Regions from separate parts of the Exiguobacterium sp. KKBO11 genome, predicted to be linked through region 1. Evidence: a T-box and tRNA genes for the amino acid it is inferred to sense, from the RefSeq annotation. Region 1 holds a T-box; the other holds one or more tRNA genes.
What was found. The T-box of region 1 lies ahead of ileS (isoleucine--tRNA ligase). A T-box ahead of a tRNA ligase gene usually reads a tRNA of that ligase, here a tRNA-Ile.
Positions count from the first base shown of each region.

Region 2: it has a tRNA-Ile gene. The T-box ahead of ileS (isoleucine--tRNA ligase) is inferred to sense a tRNA for this amino acid. The anticodon was not compared.

Region 1 is NZ_LUCU01000022.1:123,605-139,490, reverse strand. It holds gene AYO36_RS07745 (hypothetical protein) at 1-380, shown strand, start outside; gene AYO36_RS07750 (helix-turn-helix transcriptional regulator) at 1-4, shown strand, start outside; gene AYO36_RS07740 (hypothetical protein) at 387-917, shown strand; gene AYO36_RS07735 (GNAT family N-acetyltransferase) at 922-1,470, opposite strand; T-box leader at 1,555-1,800, shown strand; partial or broken gene ileS (isoleucine--tRNA ligase) at 1,857-4,941, shown strand; gene AYO36_RS07725 (hypothetical protein) at 4,952-5,227, shown strand; gene AYO36_RS07720 (GNAT family N-acetyltransferase) at 5,285-5,761, shown strand; gene AYO36_RS07715 (hypothetical protein) at 5,740-5,991, opposite strand; gene AYO36_RS07710 (carbon-nitrogen hydrolase family protein) at 6,050-6,706, opposite strand; gene AYO36_RS07705 (hypothetical protein) at 6,839-7,525, shown strand; gene AYO36_RS07700 (hypothetical protein) at 7,556-7,966, shown strand; gene AYO36_RS07695 (NUDIX hydrolase) at 7,987-8,460, shown strand; gene AYO36_RS07690 (phosphotransferase family protein) at 8,647-9,426, shown strand; gene AYO36_RS07685 (AAA family ATPase) at 9,455-10,060, shown strand; gene AYO36_RS07680 (DUF3108 domain-containing protein) at 10,057-10,689, shown strand; gene AYO36_RS07675 (CDP-glycerol glycerophosphotransferase family protein) at 10,935-12,878, opposite strand; gene AYO36_RS07670 (glycosyltransferase) at 13,259-14,755, shown strand; gene galU (UTP--glucose-1-phosphate uridylyltransferase GalU) at 14,790-15,656, shown strand; gene AYO36_RS07660 (hypothetical protein) at 15,751-15,886, shown strand, end outside.
Region 2 is NZ_LUCU01000022.1:565,375-581,260, reverse strand. It holds gene AYO36_RS10025 (Fur family transcriptional regulator) at 1-244, shown strand, start outside; gene AYO36_RS10020 (bifunctional ADP-dependent NAD(P)H-hydrate dehydratase/NAD(P)H-hydrate epimerase) at 339-1,769, shown strand; gene AYO36_RS10015 (GGDEF domain-containing phosphodiesterase) at 1,922-3,751, shown strand; partial or broken gene AYO36_RS10010 (GGDEF domain-containing protein) at 3,807-4,277, opposite strand; gene AYO36_RS10005 (LytS/YhcK type 5TM receptor domain-containing protein) at 4,332-4,775, opposite strand; gene AYO36_RS10000 (5' nucleotidase, NT5C type) at 4,987-5,556, opposite strand; gene ispG (flavodoxin-dependent (E)-4-hydroxy-3-methylbut-2-enyl-diphosphate synthase) at 5,656-6,765, opposite strand; gene AYO36_RS09990 (hypothetical protein) at 6,933-7,418, opposite strand; gene AYO36_RS09985 (Na/Pi cotransporter family protein) at 7,626-9,269, shown strand; tRNA gene AYO36_RS09980 (tRNA-Met) at 9,398-9,471, shown strand; tRNA gene AYO36_RS09975 (tRNA-Ile) at 9,483-9,556, shown strand; gene AYO36_RS09970 (alpha-amylase) at 9,673-11,133, shown strand; gene AYO36_RS09965 (superoxide dismutase) at 11,227-11,835, shown strand; gene AYO36_RS09960 (peptidoglycan D,D-transpeptidase FtsI family protein) at 11,971-14,043, shown strand; gene AYO36_RS09955 (PstS family phosphate ABC transporter substrate-binding protein) at 14,269-15,213, shown strand; gene pstC (phosphate ABC transporter permease subunit PstC) at 15,304-15,886, shown strand, end outside.

The DNA.
Region 1 (15,886 bases):
CTAAGAAAAAAACGGTTTTATTTTTAGTGACGCTCGTGATAGTGGCGAGTCTTACCATCATTAGTATGATCATCGAAAACAACGTAACGTTCTTCTCGATTGTTCAATTGGCGATTTTGTTGATCATGTTCTTCTCGTATTTTACGTGGGCGCGTTCAGGAGAAGACAGTCGACCGACACCGAATGATGAACTTGGAGAAAAGATTACGACGGAGAGTGGGCTCGTTAGCTACAAAATTCTGATCGTCCTGATTTTTGGATTTATTTGTCTCGATTACTTTTTACATGGATCAACGAATCTGTTATTGATTGTCTTGTTCGCGATCGGACTGACACTGTTGCCGATCATTAAATTCCTAAAGGCACGATCCTATCGATGAAAAGGAATGGCAGTCGATCTTCTGCAACGGATGTTAGATACATTACTGGGAGAGACGACTCGTGTAATAGTGCAAGTGCCAATTAACAGCGATTTTTTATGGAAGGAGGGAATCACCGCGACGGAATTAGAGTACCGATTAAGAAAACATATTGCCGAGATGGATTTCGAGAAAGCAGCAAAACTATTTTTAGAGTTAACAAAAGAAGAGCAATCCAACATGATTCTTAGTGCAGGGTTTGATACGTTTCATCTCACGATATATGCCTTTATGAATTATTTACTCCAACACCATGAATCGAGCGAGATACATGATTTGACGTCTTCATTGATGTTACATCCACTTTGCCATCTCGAGGGAGCTTGCGTAATCGCTTTATTCCATGCAAAAAAAGCAGTCGAATTAGATCCTGATAACATCGAATGGTATATCAATTTGTTGATGTTTGAAAAGCATCCCGATGCCTGGTTTGCGCAAACAGAAGTAGAAGAAGTCTACCGACGGATCAAAGAGCTAGAGTCGAAGAACCAAAAGTGAGATTTTAGACAGACCAATCACTCTGCAAAATCGAGTACATATACAGATCGTCAAACTGACCACGTGTTTTCTCATATTGACGAAGCAACCCTTCACGCTGAAAACCAAGCCGTTCGAGCAATCGTTGCGAAGCGGTGTTTGCTGGTAAGACAAGTGCTTCGATACGATTTAAAGAGAGCTCCTCAAAACCATATGTGATCACTGCAAGCGCTGCTTCTTTCGCGATGCCCTGTCCCTGATAGGCAGGATTCAACTCAAACCCGAGTTCTGCCCGCTGATGGCGTGCCGACTGATTCAAGAAACCGCAACTGCCGATGATGACATCGTCTTCTTGTAACGTGATCCCGAACCGGATGCCCGTGCCATCGCGACGAATCGAAGCGTACCAATCAATCTCTTCGAGCGCGTCTGTTTCCGATTGAAAGGCGTCGAGTCCCATCTGTTTGACGACTTGTTCGTCTGATAAATAGGCGAGGACACTCGTAGCATCTTCGGGTAACACTTCGCGTAAGACGAGACGGTCTGTTTTAAGCGTTGGGAAAGTATGTAACATTCAAAAAACTCCTTTGCAAGAAAATGTAAAAAGATGTTGTGCAGTCTTTAAGTCATATGGTAAGATTCTCCACAACAAGAGCATATCATTTCGTTGACGAGAAAGAGTAATGATTGTCCCTCTGCCTTACAGAAAACCGGGATTGCTGAGAACCGGTAGCCAGATCAATCATGAAGATCCTCTCTGAGAAGTCACGCTGAACCATTCAGTAAGCGTGACCGGGTGTCCACCGTTACATGGAATGCACATGATAGTGTGCAACTAAGTGCTGTCGAGAATAACCATTCTCGACGGAATATGGGTGGTATCGCGGTGAAGTCCGTCCCTGTCAAAGGGGGCGGACTTTTTTGTATTCTCTTAGTTACCGACAAAGGAGCGAACAAGAGATGACGTCACAAAACCAAGCAGAAACCGTACAACAACGCGAAGCGCGTGTTCGAAACAGATGGAAACAAGATCAGGTCTTCGCACGATCGATCGAGCAACGCACGGAAGCGGATTTCGTATTCTACGAAGGACCGCCGACCGCGAACGGCTTACCCCCACGTCGGTCATGCACTCGGACGAACCGTCAAGGATACCGTCGCCCGCTATAAGACGATGCAAGGATTCCGGGTCGAACGAAAAGCCGGCTGGGATACACATGGACTACCGGTCGAACTCGGGGTCGAGAAACAACTCGGCATCTCCGGCAAACAAGCGATCGAAGACTATGGTGTCGAAGCATTCATCGCACGCTGTAAGGAAAGTGTCTTCTCCTATGAAACACAGTGGCGTGCCTTCACGGAAAAACTCGGCTACTGGGTCGACATGGATGATCCTTACGTGACGATGGAGGACGAGTATATCGAGAGCGTCTGGCATATCCTTGGGACGATCCATGACAAAGGCTGGTTGACGAAAGGACATCGTGTATCACCGTATTGTCCGAGCTGTCAGACGTCACTCAGTTCCCATGAAGTCGCGCAAGGTTATCAGGACGTAACGGACTTATCGGCGACGGTCAAACTTCCGATCGTCGACATGGAGCAGACATTTCTGCTTGCGTGGACGACGACACCTTGGACGTTACCGGCAAACGTCGCGGTGGCGGTTCATCCGGAATTGACGTACGTCACGGTAGCGTTTGAAGGAGAGCGATTCATTGTCGCAAAAGCGTTAGTCGCTGAACTGTTCTCAGAATCCGTCGAGGTCGTATCCGAACAGCTCGGTGCGGAACTCGTTGGCTTGCGTTATGAACCACCGTTTGATTTCGTGACGCCGGAGAATGGTCACACGGTCGTCGGGGCGTCCTTTGTCCAAGCGACGAGTGGAACCGGACTTGTCCATCTTGCTCCAGCGTATGGGGAAGAGGATTACCGGGTCATCCGGGAAAACGGACTGTCATTCGTTAATGTCGTCGATGCTGCTGGGTGTTACACGGACGCCGTTCCACCACTCGTTGGTCGATTCGTCAAAGAGTCAGACGTCGCGATCATCCAGCTGCTCGCTGAACGGGGACGCTTGTTTGCGAAAAAACGCTATACGCACAGTTATCCGCATTGTTGGCGATGTGACTCGCCACTGCTCTATTACGCACAAGACAACTGGTTCATCGAGACGACGGCCGTCAAGGAACAACTCCTTGCGAACAATGCTTCTGTGACGTGGTACCCCGATCACGTCAAGGAAGGGCGGTTCGGAAAGTTCCTCGAGCAACTCGTCGACTGGAACATCAGTCGTAATCGCTACTGGGGTACACCACTGAACGTCTGGGAGTGTGAAGCGTGTGACACGACGTTCGTTCCAAAAAACAAGGCTGACTTGTTGCACCGGACGACGACATCGACGGAATCCGTCGAGTTGCATAAACCATACGTTGATGCGTTATCGGTCTCGTGTCCGACGTGTCAGGGAGTGATGCACCGGACACCAGAAGTCATCGATGTCTGGTTTGATAGCGGAGCGATGCCGTTCGCGCAACAGCATTATCCGTCACGGACGCAGACGCTTAACCGCTATCCAGCCGATGTCGTCATCGAAGGCATCGATCAGACGCGGGGCTGGTTCTACAGCTTGCAAGCGATCTCGACACTTTTCACGGGACAGCCTGCCTATAAGCGTGTCCTCGCACTCGGGCACGTCCTCGATGAGAACGGGCAGAAGATGTCGAAGAGTCGTGGAAATGCCCTCGACCCGGTGGCGTTAATCGAAGCATATGGTGCTGATAGCTTACGCTGGGCGCTACTCGTCGACAGCAGTCCGTGGAGTGCGAAACGGTTTGCTGAGCGGATCGTCCAAGAAGCAAAATCAAAACTAGTCGATACACTGGATCATGCCGTCCAGTTTTATCTGACGTATGCAGAACTGGACGGATTTGATGGCTCACGTCCGCAAAAACGGACGCGTCTCGACGAATGGTTGCTCTCGCGTGTCCATCAGACGACGCAAGACGTGACGGATGCGATGGACGATTATCAATTGACTCAAGCAGCACGGAGTCTTGCGCAACTCGTCGATGAGATCAGTAACTGGTACATCCGCCGTTCGCGGGAACGTTTCTGGCAAGCTGACTGGTCGGAAGAGAAACAAGCCGCGTACACGACGCTCCACTTCGCACTTTCGACGACGGCACGACTACTCGCTCCGTTCACGCCGTACCTTGCTGATGATGTCTATCAGCGATTAACAGGAATGAGCGTACATGTAGCGGATTATCCGGTTGCCGATCCATCGATGCTCAGACCTGATCTGGAATACGAGATGATGCAAGTCGTGTCTGTCGTCGAGTTAGGACGACAAGTTCGTAATACGCACGCTTTAAAAGTTAAACAACCGCTTGCTAGCTTAGGCGTCCAATCGAGTGAAACCTTTTCGTGGTCGGACTATACGGCAATCATCCAAGAGGAACTGAATGTAAAAGACGTCCAAATCGTTCCGACGACGCAAGCGACGACACGGTTCCGTCTTAAATTGAACTTCCGCGCAGCCGGAGCGAAATTCGCACAGCAAGCGAACGCGATCCATCAATGGCTACAACAATTGTCTGCACAGAAGACTTCAGACTTGCTCGAGACCGGAAGATTGATCTATCAGACCGCATCAGGCGATGAAGTCGAGGTGCGTCAAGCGGACGTCATCGTCGAACCAATCGTCAAGACGGGTTTTGCTGCTGCGACGAGTGGTGGACTCACCGTGACGCTCGATACACGAATCACGGAAACACTGGAGCAGGAACGCTGGATGCGAGAGCTCGTTCGCTATATCCAGTCGGAACGAAAGGCACAAGCATTATCGCGGGACGCACGAATCGATCTCGTCTTGTCTGTCGATGCGACGTTCCAACCGATTGTCGAGACGTTTGAGCCTTTGTTATTTAAACACCTTGCCTTATCCTCCGTTCGAACTGAACCGCTACAAGGAGCAGGGGATGTCCAGCTAGGCGGACACGATGTCGGTGTCTCGTTCGCACCAACGAAAGAATATTGTTAAGGAGAAGATCATGATTGCATTAGAAGCATTAAAAGGTCGACTCGTCGACGGTTTGTTACAGGTCCAAAAAGAAGAAGGGGAAGTAGCCCGAGAACGTTTCATCTTTAACCGAGAAGCGACGGACGAACAGCTCGCGCTGTTACCTGCGTGGACGGCAGACGACTATCAGACGTTCTTATGTCAAGCCCGGCAGGAAATCGGATCTGGAGTGGGGAATTTCTTAATTTCGAGGAATGGGAAGAAGACGCAATGCAGTTTGGCTTCGAGCGATGGCTCGACTACTTGATCGTCACGCAAGGCACGCAATTTTGGGAATGGTTTCGGTAAGAGAGGAAGAGGTTCAGTGGATATTCAATTAAAGATAGCGTCTCTTACAGACGCTCCGAAGCTTCACACGCTTCAACTCGAGGCGTTTTCAGAGACGCTCGAGCGGTATCAGGATTTTGCAACGAATCCGGCGAACGAATCGATCGATCGTGTCATTCACCGGATCACGCATCCAAGTAGTACGTTTCATCAAATCATCGTCGACGATGTCGTCGTCGGCGGGATTTGTGTCGTTGCGAAAGCACCGAGTCGCTACGCGATCAGTCCGATGTTCTTAGATCCAGCCCGTCAAGGTGAAGGGATCGCCCAACGCGCATTACAGCTCGTTGAAGCAGCTTATCCGACTGCAACGACATGGGAACTGCGGACGATTCGTGAAGAGACACGTAACTGTTATTTCTATGAGAAGATGGGCTATCGATTGACCGGTGTCAGTCAACCGCTCAACGAACGGGCGACACTTGTTTCTTATCAAAAATCGGTTTCGGCATGAGCGGGTTTTGTCGGAAGGAAGAACCACCACAGATTCGTTAATAGAGCGGCAAGGACGGCAAAGTTAAACAAATAAAGACAAAAGAAGAAGACGAACTCACCGATGTCCTCAAGGTTAGCTAACGGATTATCGACCAAGTACGATTCGTGACTGACCCCGAAGATGAACAAAGGAAAGAAGACATAGAAGTATCGTTTCCAAAAGAATGACGCACGACCTGTTTGAGACATAAGAGCACCTCCTGAAGGAATGGCACGCTTCTTCCAGTCAGAAGAAGCGTGTGTTCGTTTACGATAAAGAGGGTGTACCGACTACTTCGACGTGACGCGTGTCCGTATCAAACAGACGTGTCCGGGTATCGTTATGAGACAACAGCAACGGCTCGCCCGTCTCGTCATAGATGAAGGCAATCGGAATCGAAAAACCACAGTTGCGGTACGAACCATCGGCATGACTCGTTCCGATCATGAGTGCTCGTTGCGCCTGACTGATGATGCGCGCTTCACCGGACCACTCAACGTACTGTTCCTCGCTGAACATGCCGACGCCAATCGGGTTGAAGATGAGATCAAGTCCAGATTCCTCGCGTAGTCCGTCGTTTCCTAAGAAGATTTCGCGACAGAGGACGTATCCATAGCGGAACGACCCGTCGTTTGCTGTTGATGGTGTATAAAGTGGTCCAGCTTCTGGTGTTTTTGCGCGATCAAGGAGAATCGTTCCGGTCGCATCGATGATGACAGCGCGATCGAGATTCACATCATCTTTGTAACCGAGGACGATTGCTGTTTCGAACTGCTTGGCAAGATGTTGCACGCGTTCGAGTTCTGCGACCGTACAATAGCCTTCCGGGTAGACAATCAGGTCGACTTCAGGATAAGCGGCGATTTCACGTTCGAATTGCTCGAGCCCGGTCTCGCGTTTCGGTTGGGCGATTAATAATTTCATCAAAACATCCTCTCAGGCATAAATATATCTGAAAAATCAGACTTTCCATTCGTCATGATTTTACCATTAGTGGTAAAATAAAGCATATCGCTTTTTGATAAATTTTACTGCAAATGAAGGAAGGTCATCAGCTTGAATATTTCAAAAACCATTCTTGTGACACGCCATCTACCGGCGATGAAGGCTTTTTACATAAACCAGATCGGATTTCCGCTCGTCTCGGAAACGAACGATTCGTTTACGATGCAAATCGGTACCGATCAGCTGACATATCAACAGACGGACGATGTTGATACGCAGTACCATATGGCGTTCAACATTCCGGAAAACGTCTTCCAACAAGGTAAAGCGTGGCTCGTAGAACGGACACCACTCTTGATCGAAGATGGACAGGACGAGATTTATTTTGACTTCACGGACTCGCATTCCTGCTATTTTTATGATCCAGATGAAAATGTCTTGGAGCTGATTGCGCGGCATCAAATCAATCCATCTAAAGCGGAACTGACGTTTGATGTATCCGATATCCTCGGGATTGGTGAGATGAGTCTGACGGTGAAAGATGTGCTTGAAGTCGGTGAGCAGCTAGCGGAGATCGGCGTTCTCGAGCGACGGGAACGTCCGCTCAACGGCGCGTCACTCAACTTCCTCGGACCGGTCGCAGATGGAACGCATATCTTGCTCGTCCCAGAAGGTCGGACATGGTTGTTCTCACCGAAGACGGCGAAGATCAGTCCGATCGAGATGGAACTCGACGGCAGACATCGGGTCCGGCTTGACGCAGCGGGTATATGGCATCAAAGTACCGTGTCTTCATAATTCATTATTCTAAAAAGTGAGGGAAGTAAGATGAACAAAGCGGTGAATGCGAGTATCGCGTTCGGATTATTGTTGTTCGTATGTGGTTTCTTTTTTCTGTTTGGCTATTTGACCCGGTCGATGCCGATTCAGCAAGGCGGTGACCCGGTCATCTTACCGGTCGCAGCACTCCTCGTTCTCCTACCATTCGTGATCCGTGAAGGCATGCGTGTTTTGACGTATGTCTCGCTGACACGTCGACAGGTCGGCGTACTCATCTTACTTGCAATCAGTGGAATCACACTAAGTAGTTGGATTGAGGTGCAGCAGAATGTTGCCGTAATCGATTTCCGTTCCCTCTTTACGATTCACACGTACGTACTGTTCGTTTCGGGCATCATCTTGTTGTGTCTCCTATTGACGGGGCTCAAACGGATGCGCGTCCGAACGAGAGTGATTTAAATGGAAAAGGACTGAATGACATGGGATACATCACAGAATTACGCAAACTCGTCGGCACACGACCGCTCGTCATGGCAGGAGCGTGTGTCATCGTCGTCAACGATAAACAAGAAGTCTTATTACAACTTCGGCAAGATAACGGATGCTGGGGACTCGCTGGTGGAGCGCTTGAGATCGGGGAAACGCTCGTAGAGACGGCAAAACGAGAATTAAGGGAAGAGACCGGTCTTGAAGCAGAGCACCTCGAATTATTGAACGTCTATTCGGGTGATGCGTTTTACTATAAGTATCCGCACGGGGATGAAGTCTATAATGTCATCTCAGCATTTCTGTGTACGGCTTATACGGGTGAAATCGTTCGGGATCCGTCAGAAGTCGCGGAATTACGCTTTTTCGCTATCGATCAGCTACCAGAAAAACTCAATCCACCGGAACGACCGATCTTGATGGAGTTTGTTCAAAAACAACAGACAGCGCATCACGTCTCCATTTGAAGCAAAGGGTAAAACAAAAATCTTGAATGAACTGTTCATTCAAGATTTTTTGTTGCACTGGGACGCGTTTCAGCCTGAAGCATCAAGAAGACGATAAAAGATGGAAAAGTGATGCGTTTATTAGAAGGATTGGCTGGATGATTTGAGAAACGACCTAACGAAATAAGTGATGGGAGAAATATGGCGATGACTAACGTAAATAAAGGTTCTACCGCAACCGTGATGACAATCTCTGACGAACGAGTACGCAAATACTTCCATGAATCGATTGAAAAACAACGAATCATACAGGAATTTCGTATGCTCGAAGAACTAGAACGAACGACCATCCCGACGCCAAACGTATATGCTGTTGCATTAGAAGATTCGCCGTTCATTGAGATGCAGCGGGTCGACGGCAACGAAATGTTAGAGTTGTTTGATCCCTCCCGAATAACGGATTTTCTTAATGCCTTCGCGACATTACATCAACGGATTCATCAGCATCAATCGCGTGTAGCACCTGGATGGCACGATGTCACCTATCAAAAAATGCGTCATCTATCACCTGCGTTACGCTTGAAGGCGGAACGATTGTTAAAGACGCTTCACATTCCGCAACAGCAAGGATTGCTCCACGGGGACTTCCATTTCCAGAACATTCTCGTGACATCAGATGACACGTTCGTCGTCATTGATTGGCATGATGCGACGATGGGTCCACCGATCGCGGATGTCGCGCGGACGTTGCTCTTGCTACGGACAGCGGGTGAAATAACAGTACCGGACGAGGTACGACGATATGTCTGTCTCGAATACCTCGACCGCTATCAAGCTGTTTCATCCATTCAGCTATCGAACCTTGCAGACTGGTTACGACTTATGGCCATTCTTAGGACGCTTGAGCAAATCCCGGATGCTGAACAAAGTGGGTTAAAGGAATTGATCAGTCATCCAGACCTCAGCTCATATTTTTTTAATACTTAAGTATATACAGGTAGGAGGAACGCCATTCATGAGAACCATCATCTCGATCCAAGGGGCTATGGCATCCGGGAAGACGACGCTTGCGCAAGCGCTCGAAGACGCTTACCCGGAGTTGCATGTCTATTATGAAAATCCGTATCCGATCGTTCAAAAACGAAAGGAGCTCGAATTAGACATCCGTACCGAAGACGGATTCGTTGAGAATCAGCGCTTGTTCATTCAAGCGGAACTCGAACGGTTTCGCCATTTTCCCGACGGACACATCATATTAGATCGTGGTCCGGAAGATCTTGAATTTTATACGCTTCATTATCCACAGGTACATGGGTATGACTGGGATATGGAATTCCGTTTAAAGACAGAACTAGAGGCATTAAGAAGATGCCGATCAGACCTGATTCTTTATTTACGGGCACCAGACCATCTCTTACGAGAGCGGCGCGACGCCGATCAGACAAGAACGCGCCAATCTTTCGCACAACACGAACCGCTTTGGAAACTTGAAGAAAACTGGTTTGAACGGTTTCCGGTCTATTCGATTGATACGACAGCGAAATCGCTGGAGCAAGTCCGACAAGCAGCGGTTCATCGGTTGGCTGTCACCGGAATCTTAGGAAGGGAGAATGAGATATGAATGTAAAAGGGATGACCTATCCCCTCATCGAAGGACAAGACGAAAAACAGGTTTACTGGATAGAAAAAGGAGAAGCGGTTCAGATTGGACAGACTTACGAAACGATTTGGTTAGAAAAAACATCACATCAATCCATCCTTGTACGGGAGCAAGAATTAGTGTCAGAAAAAATTGGCAATCGAACGATTCGTTTGACGATGGATGCAGAAAGTTATGCGCCGCTCGAATTCGTCGAGTACCAAGAAGGTGTTCAAACCGTTCATGCGTTGTATCGAACGGATGAAGTCGTGATCACGCGAGGAAATGAGCAATCTGTCTTGCCCATCCGTACGAAAAGTGTTGATCTGTTTTCAATCGAATTGTTGTTGCGATCATTACCACTAACCGTCGATTCGACGCTCTCGTTCAACGGTTTTAGTGCCGTTTCCGGACGTGAGGTGCCGATTCAGGTGCACCCTCTGCGGCACGAACTATTGACGACTGAGTCAGGCGAACACGTAGAGACGCTTTACGTTCAAATTACGTTTGGTGAGCGGATTCAGTATTACTGGATTGATCCAGTCAAGCGTGAGCTGTTAAAACAGTCCTCCCAGATTGCCGACGGGGTCTCATTGGAATTTCGTCGATGAAAAAAAGAGCTGACTCAAAAGTCAGTCTCTACAAAGAAAAGGGTGGCAGAATGATGATCTGCCACCCTTTTCTCGTAAAAATGACGCGTCACACGCCACTCCTACAGGAAAAAGCGCATTATGCGCTGTCAGAGACAAACAAGACCCGCTTTCCTGCTTAAATGAAGCAGGAAAACTGGCTTGTGTCTCGCCTGAGGAAAGGGCGTGAAAAGACGCGTCATTCTTTTTTGAGTCAGCTCCATTTGTTATAGCTGAAAATGGTGTTGCATCGCTTCGAAAATCCGTTTACTTGCTTTTGTATCGTCAAACGCATAGATATGGCTGAGATGACGTTTGAATTTTTTAGGCATCTTCGATTCGCGTAGTGATTCCATCAAGGCGTCTCTTGTTTCGATGACGTCTCCTGGTAACAAATCCGTCGATTCGCCGGCGTTATCTTCGCCAACTAAGACAGGTGGGCGGTAGTAGATGACCTTTTTGTGCATCAAAGAAAAATCGAGACCGACACTCGAATAATCGGTAATCAACACATGATGATTTTCAAGTAGCTCCTTGACTGTGAACGCATCCTGACTGATGACATCGACGAAGTCCGAGTGGAACAAGTGGCTGAATTTTTGGAAATTGCGATGAAGATAGAACGAGACTTCAGCCTTGTTGTCCATTACTAAGCTTTTCAACCGTTCGTCCGTGATCAACGCTTGAAACTCCTGGTAATAGTCGCTTTCCATGAACTGTTCGTCTGAATACGTATCGAGTTTTGGTCGCCACGTCGGCATGATCAACAGCTTTTTCCGGTTTTTGTATCGCTTGAGCCAACGTGATCGTACCGTGATCAAGTGGTCGAATCGGGCGAGACCCGTTACGATGATTTCGTCAGGATGAAAACCGTAATCGCGGGCGATGAGTTGTTTTTCCCGCTCCGAGGAGACGACGAATAAGTCGGTAAATGGATGCGGCATCTTTTTCCCATAAATGTGACTGACATCTTTTGATCCGATGACACCATGTTGCAAGAACAGCTTTTGTTTCGTTTGCATCAATGCTTCCGTGTGATAGGTAGCGAACGGTAAGGCATAACTGGAAGAATGCGTATGGCAGAGAATGTCTGCTGCTTGGACGACCTCGATGTTCTCTGGTGACTTGTAGAACACGATATGGTTCTCATATCCGACAAGATTTTTGAGGTCCGGACTCGATCGACTGATGATGTAGAAGATATTGAAGCGCTTCTGATGCTGGTCAACGAGATACTTGAAGAAAATCATCCCATTATCTTGTGCTTTATCCGGATATTCAAAACAGATAATTGTCTTCTTATTTGGATCCAGTCCAAGTAACGGTTGAGGGTCCGCATAATACTTGACGGTCTCGACCGGCACTGGGATCAGACGCATCGCAAGGCGTTCCGACACGGTTGAATAAGGGCGGACCAAAACGTCATGTTGCTCATTAAGCGATAACCAGTGCTCATCGTTCAAGAGTTCCGGGTGATTTTTGAAGTGACGAATCCGCGGTGTGAAACCAGAGATCGGCATCTCACGAATCGTAAATCCGAACATGAGGTCATAGATGTTCGCATTGAACGCGTCGTAGTTATACCGGTCACCGAGTAACTGCTCGACGAGTTTTGGTTCGATCACGGCTTCGACTTCTGTCTTGAAGCGACGAGCATCAACTGGTGTGACGTTGAAGCGATTAATCGGCAGGGCGATTTTTTGTTCCTGATGTCTGATTTTAATGAAGCAATGTGGCTGTTTCACTTCGAAATACTTTGAGTGAAACGAAAACTTCAATAGAAGGACGTCGTCTTGACGAGTGATGCCCTCAAATAGGACGTCTTGATCATAAAAATTCATGATGGACGGTTTTTTGTTATAGATCAGACTGAGCTCGTAGTCTTGGTCGATGAAAATGAAATAGGAATGTTTCCCTTGTTTGATGTAGCTATTCGGTGCGATGTCCAGTGGTTCCGAAAGATGTTTGAACGAAATCGGTTTACCGGATTTATCGACGAATTTAACAGGATGATTCTTTTTTTTGAAGATATCGAGCAATGTATCAATCGATAGCACAAAGGCTGTCTCTATTTTTTGGAGTGGTATCAGTTGTTCATTGATCGATAACTGTAGGCTTTGGTGCGGAAGATTCTCGATCAAAAACGTATGATCACGACAAGTGATTTTCATTGGTGCATGGCTTCCTTTCATACTCTGATTCAGTCGTTCTTAAACTACATCACTTACCATACAATATCTTCCGATTTCTGCAAAGATGTAGATTGATTGGAAACCAATGCAGTATAGTCTACTGGCTGAAGGATATTGGGAAAAGACAGACGTTACCGTATCTTCGACAGATCATTGGTTGCAGAACCATGACAATGATTGGATATTATGCAAAACCGATTGACTTTGTTCGTAAAAAAGGAGATAAATAGAAACTGTATTGGTAAATGCGACTAGTATCGCAAGAGGTTTATGAAAAAGCAAAGTCGGCTATATATAGAGGTTGAACTCACAGAAAAAAACAGGGATCAATCTTGAAGGGTGAAGGGGAGTAATGACAGATGCTGTATACGGTAACATCGACATTACCACCAAAACACGGTGGTAGAACGAAGTCGTTATTGAGTCGAATCGCACTCATGGAACGAGAACTTGGCGCCGGTTCAACAATCGTTACGACGAACTACAATGCCAACTACATGGAAGTCTACGAATTGTTCCGAACAGAAGAGAAGGTCGGTCCGAAAGTACAATTTGAAAATATCTACGATTGGCTATCAGATTACAAATTGTTAAGTATTCCAACGACTCGTTTTCGTAACAAACCGATCATCAAAGAAACGGAGCGCGAAATCGAAGGATTGAAAAGCGTCGAGAAAAAAAACAGTGACGCCGTTCGTTATTATGATGAGGAAGATGAGTATGTCCTCTACCGTAAATTTTACCCTGAAACGCAAGTCGTCGAATTCGAGGATTTCATGACGAACGCTTCCCGTAAAAAAGTCGAGCGCTGGGAATATAACGTCTATGGTCAATTGCACCGGAAGACGATTTATTCGCCGGTCCATCATGGAAAGATGATGGAAGAGCTATATGATTCGGAAGGCAATGTCTATTGTAAGAAGTTCTACAATGAAATGGCGCGCCCGAAGCTCATCTTGATTCAGTTATACCGGAACGGCAGAATGTACAAAGCGTTCAAAAAAGAGAAGGATTTATTTGAGTATTACTTCAATCGATTGTTTAAAGACGGTGATGTCTTGTTCGTCGATGCGCGTTTACTGGACCGCTCGATTCTCAACATCAAAGCAGATGTCAAACGAGTCATGGTCATCCACAACTCACACTTGGATGGTTCGACCGTCAAAGGATCATATACGACGATGTTCTCGGAATCCGATAAAGTGACACGTTTCATCAGTCTGACGAATCACCAAAAAGAAGACATTTTGGAGCGGTATAACATCCCGGAAGAGAAGATTTCCATCATTCCGCACTTTATCGTCCCAGAACAAACGCAACGACGCGAACAGGTCAAGGATCAATTCTGTTTCATCGGTCGATTCGGTTTGCAAAAACAGATGGATCATTTAATTAAGAGTTATGCGATCTTCAAACAATCAGGTCATACGACGAAGCTTGTGCTCTATGGCATGGACGAACAAGGGCAACTGGCGATGATGGAGAGTTTGATCGAGGAGCTCGGCTTACAGGATGATATCGAAATCCACGGCTTCACATCGAATCCGGCAGAAGTCTTCCGGGAATCGAAAGCATCACTGTTGACGAGTGAATTTGAAGGATTTGGACTGACGGTCATGGAAAGTATTAATGTCGGCTGTCCGGTCATTTCTTATGACGTCAAATACGGACCACGCGAAATCATCGCCCACGGCGAGAACGGCTACCTCGTTCCAGCGAACGACATGGAAGCTTTTGCTGCCGCGATGGTGCAACTCGTCGAACGACCACTCGCGCGCGTCGAGACGAAGCCATCGCTTTACCTCGAGACGGCTGTAAAGAACTACGGACGATTACTAGAAGAATTAAGCAATTAAACCTACTACTTGAACGATGAAGAGGATGAACGTTATGAAGAAAATTACGAAAGCCATTATTCCAGCAGCAGGACTCGGGACACGTTTCTTGCCTGCGACAAAAGCAATGCCAAAAGAGATGTTACCGATTCTCGATAAACCGACGATCCAGTATATCGTCGAAGAAGCGGCAAAAGCCGGCATCGAAGATATCATCATCGTCACGGGTAAACACAAACGGGCCATCGAAGATCATTTTGATAACCAAAAAGAACTCGAAATTACGCTCGAGAACTCTGGGAAGACCGAATTACTCGAGAAGGTTCAATTCTCGACGAACCTCGCGAACATCTTCTATGTCCGCCAAAAAGAACAAAAGGGTCTCGGTCATGCCATTTTGACGGCGAAACAATTCATCGGGAACGAACCGTTTGCAGTTTTACTCGGGGACGATATCGTCGAGTCGGATGATCCGGCAATCAAACAATTGATGGACGTCTACGAACAGACGGAGAAATCGGTCATCGGTGTACAAGAAGTCCGTCCGGAAGATACGCATCGTTACGGCATCATCGATCCTGTTTCACAAAACGGACGACTGTATGACGTGAAGAAATTCGTCGAAAAACCGGCTCCAGGCACAGCACCATCAAACCTCGCGATCATGGGACGTTACGTGCTGACACCGGATATCTTTGATTATCTAGCAAATCAAGGAGAAGGGGCAGGCGGTGAGATTCAATTGACGGATGCGATTGAGCGATTGAATGCGGATAGCCAAGTCTACGCGTATGATTTCGAAGGTAACCGTTATGACGTCGGAGAGAAACTCGGTTTCGTCAAGACGACGATTGAGTATGCGTTGAAAGATGCAGAGATGCGTGACGAGCTGAAAGCTTTTATCAAGACACTAGACATTTAACATGATGGACCACTCTGACATGATTCAGAGTGGTTTTTTTGTAATTCATGAAACCATTCCGTCTAGTCGAAACGTAGAAGAAAGGAGAAGAGAGGTGCTACATATGTTAACGTGGCTCGGTATGAGGACTGATAAAAAAGCAGAGCGACAATTTTTCGCAGGTGTCGAAAAGAAAAAAATCTCCCTAATCTTGCTTCTATCGCTTGCGATCTTGAAGGGTGTGAAGTGGG
Region 2 (15,886 bases), 440 kb from region 1:
TGACTTTTCGGAAATCGACTTATTAGAAGTGACGGAATTAGACGGTGAGATGAAATACCGAGCAGCTTGTGCTTCAGGACACCATCATCATCATTTGATATGCCGAATCTGCGGCAAGACGGAAACATTGAATGTCTGTCCGATGGAATGGGTTTCTCCGGTCCAAGAGACTGGCTTTGAAGTCGAGGATCATAAGTTCGAAATTTATGGACGCTGTGCGAATTGTCAACGCATGACATCTTAAATGAAAGAGGATGCCCGGCCGGGCGTCCTCTTTTTGCGTTTTAAAAGACTAGTCCTGTTCAAAACGGGAATAGTCGAACAGAGGTGATGAGAAGATGATTTATGATACACAAGAAGCGCGACAAATCGATGAGTGGGCACGGACATCCGGACTGCCACTTGAAGTGCTGATGGAACGAGCTGGAAGTCACATCGCAACACGTATCAAAGAGCGTCATAGGAAGACGGAGCGAATCTTGATTTTATGTGGGACAGGCAATAACGGTGGGGATGGGTATGTTATTGGACGCGAATTGATACGCGACGGATTTGATGTCACACTACATGCACCATTTGGAGAGAATCGTTCGGATACATCCATCGTTCATGTCCATTATGCAGAAGCGTTTGGACTCGTGACCGAACAACCGTGTGGTCAATATGATGTCATTCTAGATGCCTTATATGGAACGGGATTTGATCCAAAGCGGGTGAATCAAGTGTTCGAAGCGCAATGTGAATTCGTATCGGAACAAAAGCGACAAGGGGCGCGTATCTATGCAGTGGATGTGCCGAGCGGAGTACCGACGGATCACGCAACGGAATTTAAGGAGACAGCGGTTCGCGCAGACGTGACATTTCAACTGCATGCAATGAAACGATCTGCCTTTTTAATACGGACAGCACCGTTTTATGGCGAATCAGAAACGATTGATATCGGATTACCGACATTTGGTGAATGGCGCGTATCACCTAATGGTGTGACCGCGTTGTTCAAGCGGGAACCATACGGTCATAAAGGAACGTACGGGACGGCGCTATTGATTGGTGGAAGTGAGACGATGCCGGGTTCCATCCAACTCGCGACACGGGCAGCCTTACGAACAGGAGTCGGTAAACTACAAGTGGCAACGACGGCACTTGCGAAACATGGAATCATCGTCCAAGCGCCGGAAGCGATGGTCATTGATCAGACGTTACCAGCAATTCAGGAGATGCTCCCCTCCGTCTCAGCAGTTGGAATCGGTCCCGGATTATCGCAAGAGGCAGTCGAAACATGGGTGGACTATCTGCTTGAGAGTGATTTGCCGGTTGTACTAGATGCTGCAGCTTTAGTAAAAGAAAGTTATCCCGAACGAACCGCGCCAATCATCGTCACACCGCATATCGGTGAATTCGCCCGGATGACGAATCAGAGTGTCGAAAGTATTCAAGATGATCTTTTTGGTCAGGCAACCGACTATGCCATCTTGCATCAAGTAACTGTCGTTTTGAAGTCCCATGTCATCTTAATCGCGAAACCAGATGGAGGCGGATTCGTCGTCTCTGGTGCATCAAGTGGTCTCGCCAAAGGAGGAAGTGGGGATACGCTGTTTGGCATATTGACCAGCCTTCTTGCACAACATCCAACAGGAGATATTGAAAGAACACTAGCGCAAGGAGCGGAGTGGTATGCACGTGCTTCTCGACAAGTCGAACGACACATGCATCCGAGCAGCTTGCTAGCAACGGATGTCATCGAGGAGTTAGGAAGAGTCGAGCTATAAAAACATCAATTTGAAAGAAAAGTCTTCCACGATACGTATGAGGGAAGACTTTTCTTTTTAGGAAAGAATTGACACATTCCATTTGACAGGAGTATCATCAAGCGATGTCGAAACCTTTATACGGAAAATCAGACGGAAAGGAGGGGGAAAGCATGGAGGATATCGTTCGGAAACAACAATGGTGGATTGGAAATTTTGCCTTATTCATGATGTTCGTTGGTGCTTTGATCATTTATACGACGACAGAAGAGACAATTAAGAATGCGTATTTGAGTCGTTCTGTCATCATTTCATTTTTAATCGTCATGGGTCTATTTATTTTTTATATTAGTCGTCGCAAAATGGAAACCGTTTTGCAAACGCACTTATTGTCTTTGATGTTGCTCGTCGTTCCGATTACATCGATTAGCTTTTTACCTTATGCGGCAGTTACCGTTTGGGCAAGTAGCTTTTTGTTTTTGATGATCGCTTTAATCTCGTATCAACGAATCATGATGTGGTACGCCATCGTGATTGCCATCGCAACTAGTTTGTATGTCATGTGGAATGCCGATACCGTGACGGTAGAAATTGATCCGACGGACCATTATGGACGGATTGGCATGATTGTGATTGGCGTATCGATTGCGCTTGTCATCAATCACTTGCATATTCGCAATTTAAATCGGTTAAATGACCTTGCGATACAATTACACGATACGGCGCGACGTGATGAAGAAACAGGTGTCTTGAATCGCCAAGGATTAAACGAAATTGATTTTCCAAGACCCGAACAACAGCTCATTTTTGTCGGGATTCATTTAGAAAACTACTATGAGCTGGCACGTTATTTTGGAGAAGATATTCAGTTACAAGTACTACGCGCCTGTATCGAGCGACTCAAGAGACAACTACCTCCTTATCAAGCTTTTGCTCGGATTGAAGCAGGGACGTTATTGATCGTCATGGAAAAGCCGGACGAGGTGGCGTGTAAGGAAGCGATGGAAGAATTGAGCCAAGAAATCTCTGTACCATACGAAATCGAGGGGCATCATGTCTATGTCAACATATCCATCGTCATTGATAATGGCGAAGGGGCGACCAACAATCGAAAGCGTCGGGTGCAGCAATTATTGACTGCCTTACAAGAAGCAGCGCAACAAAACGAACGTGTGATGTGTATTGACCAAGAATGGCGTAAGGATCAAGAATTACGAGTCAAAGCAGCACAATCCCTAGCCCAAGCTAACATCGAAACGGATTTTCATCTGGTCTATCAATTACAATACGATGTCCGATCAGAGCGATTCATCGGTCTTGAGGCCTTAGTTCGATGGAAGACCTCGTTACAAGGAGCAGATCGACCATCCGTATTCATTCCGATTGCTGAAAAAAGTGATTTAATCATTCGTCTAGGAGAATGGATTTTTGAGGAAAGCTGTAAGACACGCAAAGCATTGATCGATCTGGTTCCAGACGAGTTTACGTTATCTGTCAACGTATCACCACGCCAGTTGACGAGTGAATCGTTCATGCCGTTCATCGAACGAACGCTACTGAAGTATGCCTTAAAACCGCAACAGATTAAAATTGAAATCACAGAGAGTCAGTCACTTGATTTCGAGAGTCAATCGATTCATCGAGCGCTCAAACGAATCAAAACGCTCGATTTCCCGTTGTCACTCGATGATTTCGGAACTGGTCACGCATCCTATCATGTTCTCGAGCGTTTGTTACCGTTACGTCAATTAAAGATTCCGAAGCAATTCATCGAACAAATCGGTGAATCGGAGAAACGACAATCCATCCTCGAGTCGATTTTTCAACTGAGCCAGTCGATGCATGTCGAATGTATCGTCGAAGGAGTTGAGACAGGAGAAGAAGTACGCATTGCCAAGGAAATCGGTATTCATCTATTCCAAGGTTATTTCTTCGCTAAACCGGTACCACTTGAAGAAATCATCTGTCTACTGCAAAAGACGAATGAAGGAACGGTCCGTTGACCAACAAAAGCCACTTCAGTCCGAATCGCTCGGAGGAGAAGTGGCTTTTTAGTATTCATTTCGATTGATACAGGCGAGACTGATTTCGTCCTTGTGCTTTTGCTTCGTACAAAGCGCTATCCGCTTGCTTAAATACTGTTTCAGCTGGTTGTTGATGAGCGTAAGCAATTCCTGCGGATACCGTAATGGATACGGCATGATCTTGCATGACGAACGGTGTTTGCTGAACAGCTGTTACGATTGTTTCAGCTAAGACGACAGGAGGATGCGGTTCAATGTCTGGAACGATGACGATGAATTCTTCACCACCATATCGACCGACCGTAACGGGTGCCGGACAATGCTCGTTCAATAAGATTGAAAAGTGGCGCAAGACAGCGTCTCCTATAGCGTGGCCATGTGTATCGTTTATATTCTTGAAGTGATCCAAATCAAACAAGATGACTCCCCAAGAATCTTTACTCTTTTCGAGCGTCGTGACTTTTTCTAAAATGACATGGCGGTTCGCGAGCCGCGTCAATTGATCGGTCGAAGCAAGATAGGATTGATAAGAATAAAGAACAAAATGCTGCTGAAGAAGTTAAGACAAACGATAAAACAAAAAGGCTCCACCAATCGTTAAAATGAAATATGGAATATAAATCGTTCCCCAGGCATCCGCTGGGGAGTTGCTCATAATCAATCGCGAGAGTACGAGTAGGGAACCGACCGTGACGATAGCAGAAAAGAAATACCCTTGCCGTTTGATGAATCGACGACAAATAAAAGAAAGTACTAGAAATCCAAGTAGTGTGATGACAGAACTAAACAGAGCGTCTAGTGAATCGCCACTATCAATCACGAATCGATAAATCAAGAGCATCAGCCCTGTCACGGCAATACTGATATTACCACCGAACAAAGCGGACAAAGCGAGAGGTAATAACCGTAAATCAATCAACGCTCCATTTAAGTCGATTGCATTATGCATAAGTAGAATGCCAGTCATACCATTGGAAAGTCCGAAATAGAGACGAGTAGACATTTTTGAGTCAGGTTGAATTGGCAAACGATCACGAAGTAGGTAAAAGGTGAACGTAGAAACGAGAAAAATAATACAGATATTAATAAAAAAGATATTCACTGTCGCAAGCATCACGAAGCCCTTCCTATATCAAAGTTTCAATCTATCGTCATTGTACGATATCAAGTCATACAATGACATAAAAATGGAAAAAACAGCCTAATCGGCTGTTTTAACGAATCGGTGCAAATTTTTGAATCTCTTGAACGGCCTCATTCCATGAAGCGACACGAATGACATTATTCGGTACGGCTTTACGGTTATAAGGTGCGTCGAACAAGATTACAGGAATCGATGTGTCTTCTGCGATCTGCACAGCATTCTCTAATCGATCTTCCATGAATAAATCGAGTGATAAATCACGAACGACTTGTACTTTGTCGTGTGATCCCGTCATGATCAAGGAATCAAGAGGAAGTTCGTGTTGTTTGATCCACTCTTCTGTTACAGGACGAACGAGCTCCGATCGTGCTGTTACGTAATGGAGGTCATATTGCTTCCGCAAATTCCATAAGTGGTGGCGAACATGTTCTTGAGGGATAGATTCACGATAAATGCCGGTCTCGTGACCGGAGTTCACCATGTAGTCCCAAAATTCGATTTGATTCATATCGGTGTACGTATGCAATTCATACTCGGACGCCTGATTGAAGTCAATCGACGTTCCGAGATATTTATTCATGTAAGTGAAGCAAGAGGATGGATGTGTGATCGTTCCATCAATGTCAATTCCAATTTTCATTTACAGTCACCCACGTTCTAAAAATTTTTCTTCACTTAGTATAACATAGTCGAAATCGAGATACGAAAAAAGACTCCTCGCGAGGGAGGAGTCTTCAACTTATGCATGGTTCGCTTTTTCGGCTTCTTTTTCAGCCTGTTTTTCGAGAACGATCGCATCGATCTCTTTCTTCAATTCTTCGACCATCGTTGCTTCCGGTACTTTACGGATGATTTCTCCGTGACGGAATAACAATCCTTCGTTTCGTGCACCAGCGATACCGATATCAGCTTCACGTGCTTCACCAGGACCGTTGACCGCACATCCGAGAACCGCAACTTTGATGTTCGCTTGGATGTTTTCGATATAGTCTTCGATTTCTGCAGCGATTGACATTAAATCGATTTCGATCCGACCACATGTTGGACATGAGATCAATGTCGCTGCGTTCGCTGCGAGACCAAATGATTTCAAGACTTCTTTTGCGACTTTTACTTCTTCGACAGGGTCCGCTGAAAGAGATACACGAACTGTATTTCCGATTCCGCGTGACAAGATCGCGCCAAGTCCCGCTGCTGATTTTAATGAACCAGAGCGAAGTGGACCAGATTCCGTAATCCCGACGTGAAGTGGATAGTCGAATGATTCAGAAGCGAGCTGATACGCTTCAAGCGCCAACTGTACGTCTGATGCCTTAAGCGAGACGATGATATCATGGAAGTCGAGATCTTCGAGAATCTTAATGTGGTGCAAAGCACTCTCGACCATACCACGAGCAGTTGGGTAGCCATATTTTTCAAGAATATGCTTTTCAAGTGAACCGGCGTTTACCCCGATCCGGATTGGGATGTTTTTCGCTTTTGCTGCTGTAACGACGGCTTCGACCTTTTCGCGACGACCGATGTTACCCGGGTTGATCCGGATTTTATCGACGCCAGCTTCGATTGCCATAAGCGCAAGTTTATAGTTGAAGTGGATGTCTACGACAAGCGGAATGTTAATTCGGCTTTTGATTTCTGCAAGTGCGAGCGCATCACGTTCTTCTGGACAAGCGACGCGGACGATTTGGCAACCAGCTTCTTCAAGGCGTAGGATTTCAGCGACTGTCGCTTCGACGTCGTGTGTTTTAGTTGTCGTCATACTTTGGATGATGACTTCATTATTTCCACCAATGACAAGGTCCCCTACACGAACGGGACGAGTCTTAGAGCGATGGACCATTTTCGGCATATCGAAAATCTCCTTTTGTGGCATACCGCCATATTGTTTATGTTTACCTTTTCTATCATATCGAACTATTCCCTAAAAATCGAGAAACAAGAACGAAAATTGAACATTTACAATTGTTTAATGAAAGAAGGGCGTCCGTCAATCCGTCGGACGCCTGATTTTTATACTCATTGAGGTTTACGTGAAGCGCGTGGCTTTGAGGAACGGGCAATCCATAATGGTACTAATGTGTAGACGAAGTGTCCGATTACGAGTATCCCGATTCCGAAGCGAGGGTAATCGAGTTGGTATAGAAGCATACCGAGTGGGAAAGACCAGAGATTTGTTGCGACCGTGTAAGGAAACGTGTGGCGATACGCCCACGGACGGGGAAGTAACAATCGGACAAACCCCTTCGTTAGATACGCCATAAACAATACGTAAAGTAATACAGCGATTGCGATAAAGATGAAATGAAGGATGAACCAGACGACGATCGGGATGTTTTTTTGTAAAAAGAAGGAATCAATGACCGTCGTCCAAAATGAAATCCAAGCTAATCCACAAAAATAAAGGGAAACATCTGCCAAACGAAGGCGCAAAAACGGATAATTTGGAATTAAGGAAGTTTGTAAGTAATTAATTAGTTGACGTAAAAATGACAAGTGAATCACTCTTTCTACTGTTTTATAACAGATTTTAATTGTTTAATTTTGATTGGTGATAAAGGGTTTATGTGTGATGGTACAGATTAATAAAACCTTAACAAACGGATGTCTCAAAAACTATTTACAAGTTCAACAGACCTTTACATAATGGGGGAGTTGAGAAAATAAACTTTACAAACACATCAATCCACATGAAATAAAGGAGCTGGCAAGATGAACTATGATTTGCAGGAAATGATTTTCACCTTCATCGGTGGACTCGGGATTTTCCTATTCGGTATTAAGTATATGGGAGATGGGCTCCAAAAAACAGCCGGAGACCGATTACGTTATATCCTCGATAAATATACGACAAATCCACTACTAGGTATCCTAGCGGGTATCGTCGTAACCGTCCTGATTCAGTCTTCGTCAGGAACGACCGTCATCGTCGTCGGACTCGTTAGTGCGGGTCTGATGAATTTACGACAAGCGATCGGAGTCGTCATGGGGGCAAACATCGGAACAACGATTACCGCCTTCATCATTGGCTTTAACGTCAAGGAAGCTGCGCTTCCGGCAATTGCGCTCGGAGCCTTCTTGATTTTCTTCTTTAAAAAAGAACGGATTCAATACATCGGACAGATTTTCTTCGGCTTCGGTGCATTGTTCTATGGTTTGACATTGATGGGCGACGGAATGGCTCCACTCGAGTCAAGTGTCTGGTTCCGTGAGTTGACGGTATCGATGTCGGATAACCCATTGCTTGGTGTATTCGTCGGAACGATCTTTACTGTTCTTGTCCAGTCGTCGTCAGCAACGATCGGCATCTTACAAGAGTTGTACGCTGGCGGCATGATCGATATCAAAGCGGCACTTCCGGTCTTGTTCGGCGATAACATCGGAACGACGATCACAGCAGTACTTGCAGCACTTGGTGCGTCGATTGCAGCAAGACGTACAGCAGCAGCACACGTCATTTTCAACATCATCGGAACAGTATTGTTCCTGATTGCATTACCAATTTTCTCAAGCTTCATTACGTGGATCACAGGAACGCTTGATTTAGGTCCGAAAATGCAAATTGCCTTTGCACACGGAACATTCAACGTCGTCAATACGTTGATTCAATGTTGGTTCATCGCACAAATCGCATGGCTTGTACAAAAAATCGTACCGGGTACGGATACGACGATTGATTCGAAACCGCGTCATCTCGATCAGAACATCTTGAACCAATCTTCGGCACTTGCATTAAATCATGCAAAACTCGAAGTATTGCGAATGGGAGAATTCTCGAAAGACGCCCTTGCAAAAGCGCACCGTTACACGCAATCGCATGATAAGAAAGATGTTTCAGAATCAGAGCAGATTGAATATGCAATCAACCACTTGAACACAGAAGTCACGAATTACCTTGTCAAAGTAGCGGCACATGATTTATCAGAACGAGAATCAAATGATCATTCGTTATTGATGCATGCCGTCAATGATTTTGAACGAATCGGTGACCACGTCGAAAACATCGTTGAATTGGTCGATTTCCAAATCGTCAACCGAATTCAGTTCACATCAGCTGCGAAGCAAGAGCTTGATGACATGTACGCCTTAACGCAAGAAATCGTCGATTGTGCTGTTCGCGCTGTCGAAGAGGATGATGTCACACGAGCTCGTAAGGTTCTGGAACTCGAAGGCAAACTTGATGCACTCGAACGTTCATTCCGGAAGCATCATGTCCTTCGTGTTAACGCTGGCGAATGTACGGGACAAGCAGGAATGATTTTCGTCGATCTCTTGTCGAACCTCGAACGAATTGGCGATCACGCTGTCAACATCACGGATCTCGTCCTTGAACAGCGGACGGCTTTAACGAACTAAGTGAAATACGATTTTCTTATAACAGCTGATTTCAAAAATATGAAATCAGCTGTTTATTTTTTTGAAATAGCATATTGACAAGTTTCGCCACATCTCGTAATCTAGTAAGAGTAAGAAACATACATCATGGCGGTGTAGCTCAGCTGGCTAGAGCGTACGGTTCATACCCGTGAGGTCGTGGGTTCGACTCCCTCCGCCGCTACTATTACTTAAGGACCCTTAGCTCAGCTGGTTAGAGCTGACGGCTCATAACCGTCCGGTCGCAGGTTCGAGCCCTGCAGGGTCCATTCAGTAGAACGCTTCTCGTTGAAAAACGGGAAGCGTTTATTTTTGTTCCCCCGGGGAATAGTAAAGATATTGTAATAATATTCATACTATAGTAACTAAGGGAGAGCGAAGAGAGATGGAACGTAACCATACGATGATGCAGTTTTTTGAGTGGCATGTAGAGAATGATGGGAAGCACTGGCAACGCTTGAAAGAGCGGGCGCCTGAATTACGTGCTGCCGGCATCACGTCCGTGTGGATTCCACCGGCGTCAAAAGGTCAATCAGATGAGGATACAGGATATGGCATCTATGACGTCTATGATTTAGGCGAATTTGATCAAAAAGGAACGGTCCGTACGAAATACGGTACGAAAGATGAACTCGTCGAAGCAATCCAGGTTGCTCGTGAGAACGATATCGCTGTTTACGCTGATGTCGTCATGAACCATAAAGCAGCAGCTGATGAACTTGAGACGATCAATGTCGTCGAAGTCCATCCGGAAGATCGTTCGAAAGAAATTTCAGAAGAGTTTGAAATCGAAGCCTGGACGAAGTTTACATTCCCAGGACGTAACGGAAAATATTCAGATTTCATCTGGACACATGAATTTTTCAATGGAACGGATTTTGATGCCCGTGAAGAAAAGACGGGTGTCTTTAAAATTTCCGGTAAAAATAAAGATTGGAATGATCAAGTCGATGATGAATTCGGCAACTATGACTATTTGATGTTCGCGAACATCGATTATAATCATCCGGAAGTCCGCGAAGAAATGATCCGCTGGGGACATTGGTTCCAAGAAACAATTGATTGCCAAGGTTTCCGACTCGACGCCATCAAACATATCAATTATGAATTCGTTCATGAATTCGCAAAATCGATGATTGAAAAAAGTGAAGGTGACTTCTATATGGTCGGTGAGTTCTGGAAATCAGATCTCGATGATTGTCGTCATTTCCTTGATAGCGTCGACTATACGATCGATTTGTTCGATGTTCCGCTTCATTACAAGTTCCATGAAGCTTCGAAGCAGGGACAGGACTTTGATATGACGACGTTGTTTGCGGATACCCTTGTCGAATCACACCCGACGAATGCCGTCACGTTCGTCGACAATCACGATTCTCAACCGGGGGAATCACTTGAGTCGTGGGTGGATGACTGGTTCAAACAACACGCTTACGCGGCGATTTTACTTCGTAAAGACGGTTACCCGTGTGTCTTCTACGGTGACTATTATGGAGTGCAAGGACCACATCCGGTAGAAGGAAAAAAAGAAATGATTGATGCTTTACTCTATGCACGGTATCACAAAGCGTATGGTGAGCAAGAAGATTATCTCGATGATCCTCATTGTGTCGGTTGGGTTCGTCGAGGTGTTGAAGAAATCGAGAACTCCGGCTGCGCGGTCTTATTGTCGAATGCCGATATGTGTGAAAAACGGATGTTCGTAGGTGTTGAGCGTGCGGGACAAGAATGGTTCGACTATACGAACCATCAAGATCACCCTGTCGTGATCGACGATGAAGGATTTGGTGTCTTCCCGGTTCCAGGTGGTGGTGTCTCAGTTTTTGCTCCGCGAGAAGTCGAGTAAATCCGAGGGTCTTGACTTGCGTCAACACAGGTTCTTTTGCTAGTCTTAAAGGGTATTGAAGTTTTCGAAAATAGCACAAAGGGGGACATGAACATGTCAAAATTTGAATTACCAGAACTCGGCTACGCTTATGATGCGCTTGAGCCACATATCGATGCTCGTACGATGGAGATTCACCACACGAAACACCACAACACGTATGTCACGAACGTGAATGCGGCGCTTGAGGGTACAGAACATGAAGGAAAGTCACTTGAAGAACTTCTTCAAAACTTGGATGCTCTCCCAGCAAACATTCAAACTGCAGTCCGTAACAACGGTGGCGGTCACTGGAACCACTCATTCTTCTGGAAACTGTTGAAGAAGAACGACGGTGCTGCTCCAACAGGGGAACTCGCGACAGCAATCGACGAAGCATTCGGATCATTCGATGCATTCAAAGATGCATTCGCGAAAGCAGCAACAACTCGTTTTGGTTCAGGTTGGGCTTGGTTAATCGTTGACGGTGGAAAATTGGCAGTCGTTTCGACACCAAACCAAGATACACCAGTCATGGAAGGCAAAACACCAATCCTCGGTCTTGATGTTTGGGAACATGCATACTATCTCAACTATCAAAACCGTCGTCCTGATTACATCAATGCGTTCTTCAACGTCGTTGATTGGGATCACGTAGCGAAGCTTTACGCTGACGCGAAGTAATATGAAAACGAGCGTATCGTTCAATTGTGAACGATACGCTTTTTTTAATGCGGAAAATGATGGGATAGGTTGTTATGGAAAGTTTCCTTCTATATAATGAAACAAGATGACTTTTGAACGATAGGGGAGTACGCCATGGCTAAACGAATCACCGTACGAGGAAGACGGCGTAATCATCTGCCGCTTCGTCTGAATTTAATGTTCTTCGTCGTTTTTTTATTGTTTGCGATTTTGATTTTCCGTTTAGGAGTTGTGCAAATCGTCAATGGTGAGAAAATTTCGCGGGAAGTTCAAAAAACAGAAATGATCGCATCAAAATATGAAGTGCCACGCGGAAAGATTTATGACCGGGATGGTCGTCTTTTGGTTGATACGATTTCTAAATACTCCATCGTCTACCGTCGCGCACAAACGACGAAAGTCGATGAACGCATTGAGATTGCACAGCGTCTTGCGGCAATCATTGATCTACCTAAAAAAGATTGGAAAGTCACAGAACGTGATATTAAGGACTTCTGGATTGCGACGAACACGGAAGAGTCCGATCGTCGTTATCAAGAAGCCGTCAAACAGAAATATCCTTCAGCAGAAGCACAAAGTAAACTATCAATCGCAGAACAGGATCAAATCCGATTAGATGCGATTACGAAAGACGATATCGATTATGACGACCAAACGATGGAAGTCATTGCGATCAAACACAACATGGAAGTCGGATACGCACTTGATCCACAACTCGTCAAACTCGGTGCTTCCGCAAAAGAGATGGCGATCATCGATGAAAATCTAGAAGATTTAAAAGGTGTATCGGTGGAACCGTTCTACGAGCGTTCTTATCCATATGAAGGAACACTTCGGAACATCTTCGGGAAGTATTCGAAGATTCCAGCAGAACAACAAGCGGAGTTCAAAGCAAAAGGTTACAGCTTGAATGACCGTGTCGGAACATCATTCCTTGAACAACAGTATGAAGATCTTCTGCGCGGGAAACCCGCGTACGATGTGTATGAGACGTTCAATGGGGAGCCGGTCGGTGATCCAAAACGTGAGGAAGGTGAGTCCGGTAAAGATCTCGTTCTGACCGTGGATGCGGAATACAATAAACAAGTCGACCAAATCATGCAACAAGCCATTAAAATGGGTCGTGGCATGGGGAGTCGTTATCTAAAAGAAGGTTACGCCGTCGTCATGAACCCACAGACTGGTGAGATTCTTGCGATGTCTGGTCAAAAGTTGGATCCAGCAACCGGTAAGTTCTCGGATGTCGCAATCAATAACGTGTTGACGTCGCTTCAAATCGGTTCGACGATCAAAGGCGCAACGGTTGCGATGGGACTCGAGGAAGGTGTCATTCGTCAAAACGAAGTCATCAATGATGCGCCGATCACAATCGGGGGTACGAAAAAAGCATCGTACGTCAACATGGGAGCAATCACGGATTTGACAGCACTTGAGCGTTCATCAAACGTGTATATGTTCAACATTGCGATGCGGATGGCGAAGTATCCGAGCAACGGGATTGCGGGTGCGAGCGTTGATGCCGCAGCGGCAATCATGCAAAACTATTACAGTCAATTCGGACTAGGTGTGACGACAGGAATCGATTTGCCTTATGAAGCAAAAGGGGTTCAAGGGACACCTGACCGTGTCACGTTACTCATGGACCGAGTCATCGGACAGTATGATGCGTTTACACCGCTACAAGTCGCACAGTATATTTCAACACTTGCCAACGGTGGCTATCGTGTTCAGCCGCATTTCTTAAAAGAAGTTCTCGCGTCGAATTCGATTGAAAAAGGAACGAAACAAGTTGATTATAGCTTCAAGACGAATTACCTGAATCGGATTGAAGTCAGTCAAGATAACATTGATCATGTCCGAGAAGGATTGCATCGTGTCGTCAAGGGAGAGCGTGGTACAGCGAAAGTCATCGCGCAAACCGGTATTGATGCAGCTGCGAAAACAGGTACAGCGCAGGTCAGTGTCTATGGTGACGATGGAATCGCCTTGCGTGACGGAAGTGGTCAACCGGTTCGTTCATTGAACTCGAACCTCGTTGGTTGGGCGCCGTACGATAATCCAGAGATGGCATGGGCCGTGTTCCTTCCTTATATGGAACAAGAAACCGTCAACTCGAAAATCGGTCACGATCTTGTCAAAGCGTACTTTAATGTCAAAGATATCCCGTGGCAAACTAAGCCAAATTAACTAGAAACTAAGCGAGAGTGAGCAATCACTCTCGTTTTTTTGTTTGCATTGACCTTTTTTTCTAATGGATTTCGAATTGTAAACACTAAAAAACACGCCTTTACAATTCTTTTACGTTGGATTCATTTCGTTTTAATAGTTCATCCGTAGTATAAGTCTTGTAAGGAAAACGGATAAAAAGTCGTAGCATCGTCAGCGACATACTTTCGAGGAGGAAAATTAATCATGTCTTGGATGAAAAAAACAGCACTCATCACAACGGTAGCATCAATCGCAGTAGTGGGGGCAGCATGTGGTAACGATAAAGGCGGTTCTGCTAGTTCATCTGATTTAAAAGGAAAAATCGCAATCGACGGTTCTTCTACTGTCTTCCCGATCATGGAAGCTGTCGGTGAAGAATATTCGATGGAACAACCTGACGTAGATGTCACAGTCGGTGTCTCTGGTACAGGTGGCGGATTCAAACGCTTCGTCGTTGGTGAAACAGATCTTTCGAACGCGTCGCGTGAAATTAAAGAAGAAGAAGCAGCTGAAGCGAAAAAGAACAACATTGAATTCACAAAAATGGCACTCGCATATGACGGTTTGACTGTCGCAGTCAGCAAAGAAAATACATGGGTAAAAGAACTCTCAATGGAGCAACTCGAGAAAATCTGGCTCGATCCGAACATCAAGACTTGGAAAGATGTCGATTCTTCTTATCCGGCTGAACCATTGAAATTCTTCAGCCCAGGTAAAGACTCAGGAACATTCGACTTCTTCTCTGAGGAAGTACTTGAGAAAAAAGATATGCGTAAAGATGTTCAATTATCAGAAGACGATAACGTTCTCGTCAAAGGTGTTGAAGGAACGAAAGGCGCAATCGGATACTTCGGATATGCGTACTACGCAGAGAACAAAGATAAGTTGAAGGAAGTACCACTTGCTGCGGAAGGAAAAGATGCAGTCGATCCAACACCAGAAACGATCAAAGATCTTTCTTATCCACTGTCACGTGAAATCTACACGTACATCAATAACAAATCAATGAAAGACAAAAAACAAGTCGCTGATTTCGTTCAGTTCACGAACGAAAACGCTGGTGATCTTGCTGAAGAAGTCGGATACATCAAAATGCCGCAAGATCGTTACGATGAAAACGCAAAAGCAATTGAAGACGCAATGAAATAAATCATCGAGTCATGAGGATGGCCCAACCGGGGAAGTCTGTACCGGTTGGGTCCCGTTCTCATGTCAAGAAGGAGTAGGGAGTGAAGAAGGATGAGTTCAACACAAAATAAATCGGTTCGCGAGCTGATTCAACAGAACCGACAGCAAAAATATAGTATGAAAAACGTCATGGAACGCGTCATGCCGATCGTTTTATTCCTTTGTGCGTTCGTCTCGGTCGTTACGACCATCGGCATCATTCTCACGTTAGTCATTGAAACAGAACACTTCTTCGAAGTCGTTCCGTTCAAGGAATTCTTCGGCAGTACGAGCTGGTATCCACTCAACTCACAACCAGAGTATGGAATTTGGCCACTTGTCGTCGGTACGCTTGAGATTACCGTGATTGCGATGCTAGTTGCCGTGCCGATCGGTCTCACATCAGCGATTTATTTAAGTGAGTACGCGTCAGACCGCGCACGCCGTATCTTAAAACCAATTCTTGAAGTGTTAGCAGGTGTTCCAACAATCGTCTTCGGATTCTTCGCGTTGACGTTCGTTACACCATTACTCGTAAAATTGATTCCAGGTATTCAAATTTACAATGCGCTCAGTCCGGGGATCGTCGTCGGGATCATGATCATTCCGATGATCGCTTCGATTTCTGAGGATGCGATGAGCTCCGTTCCGAAAA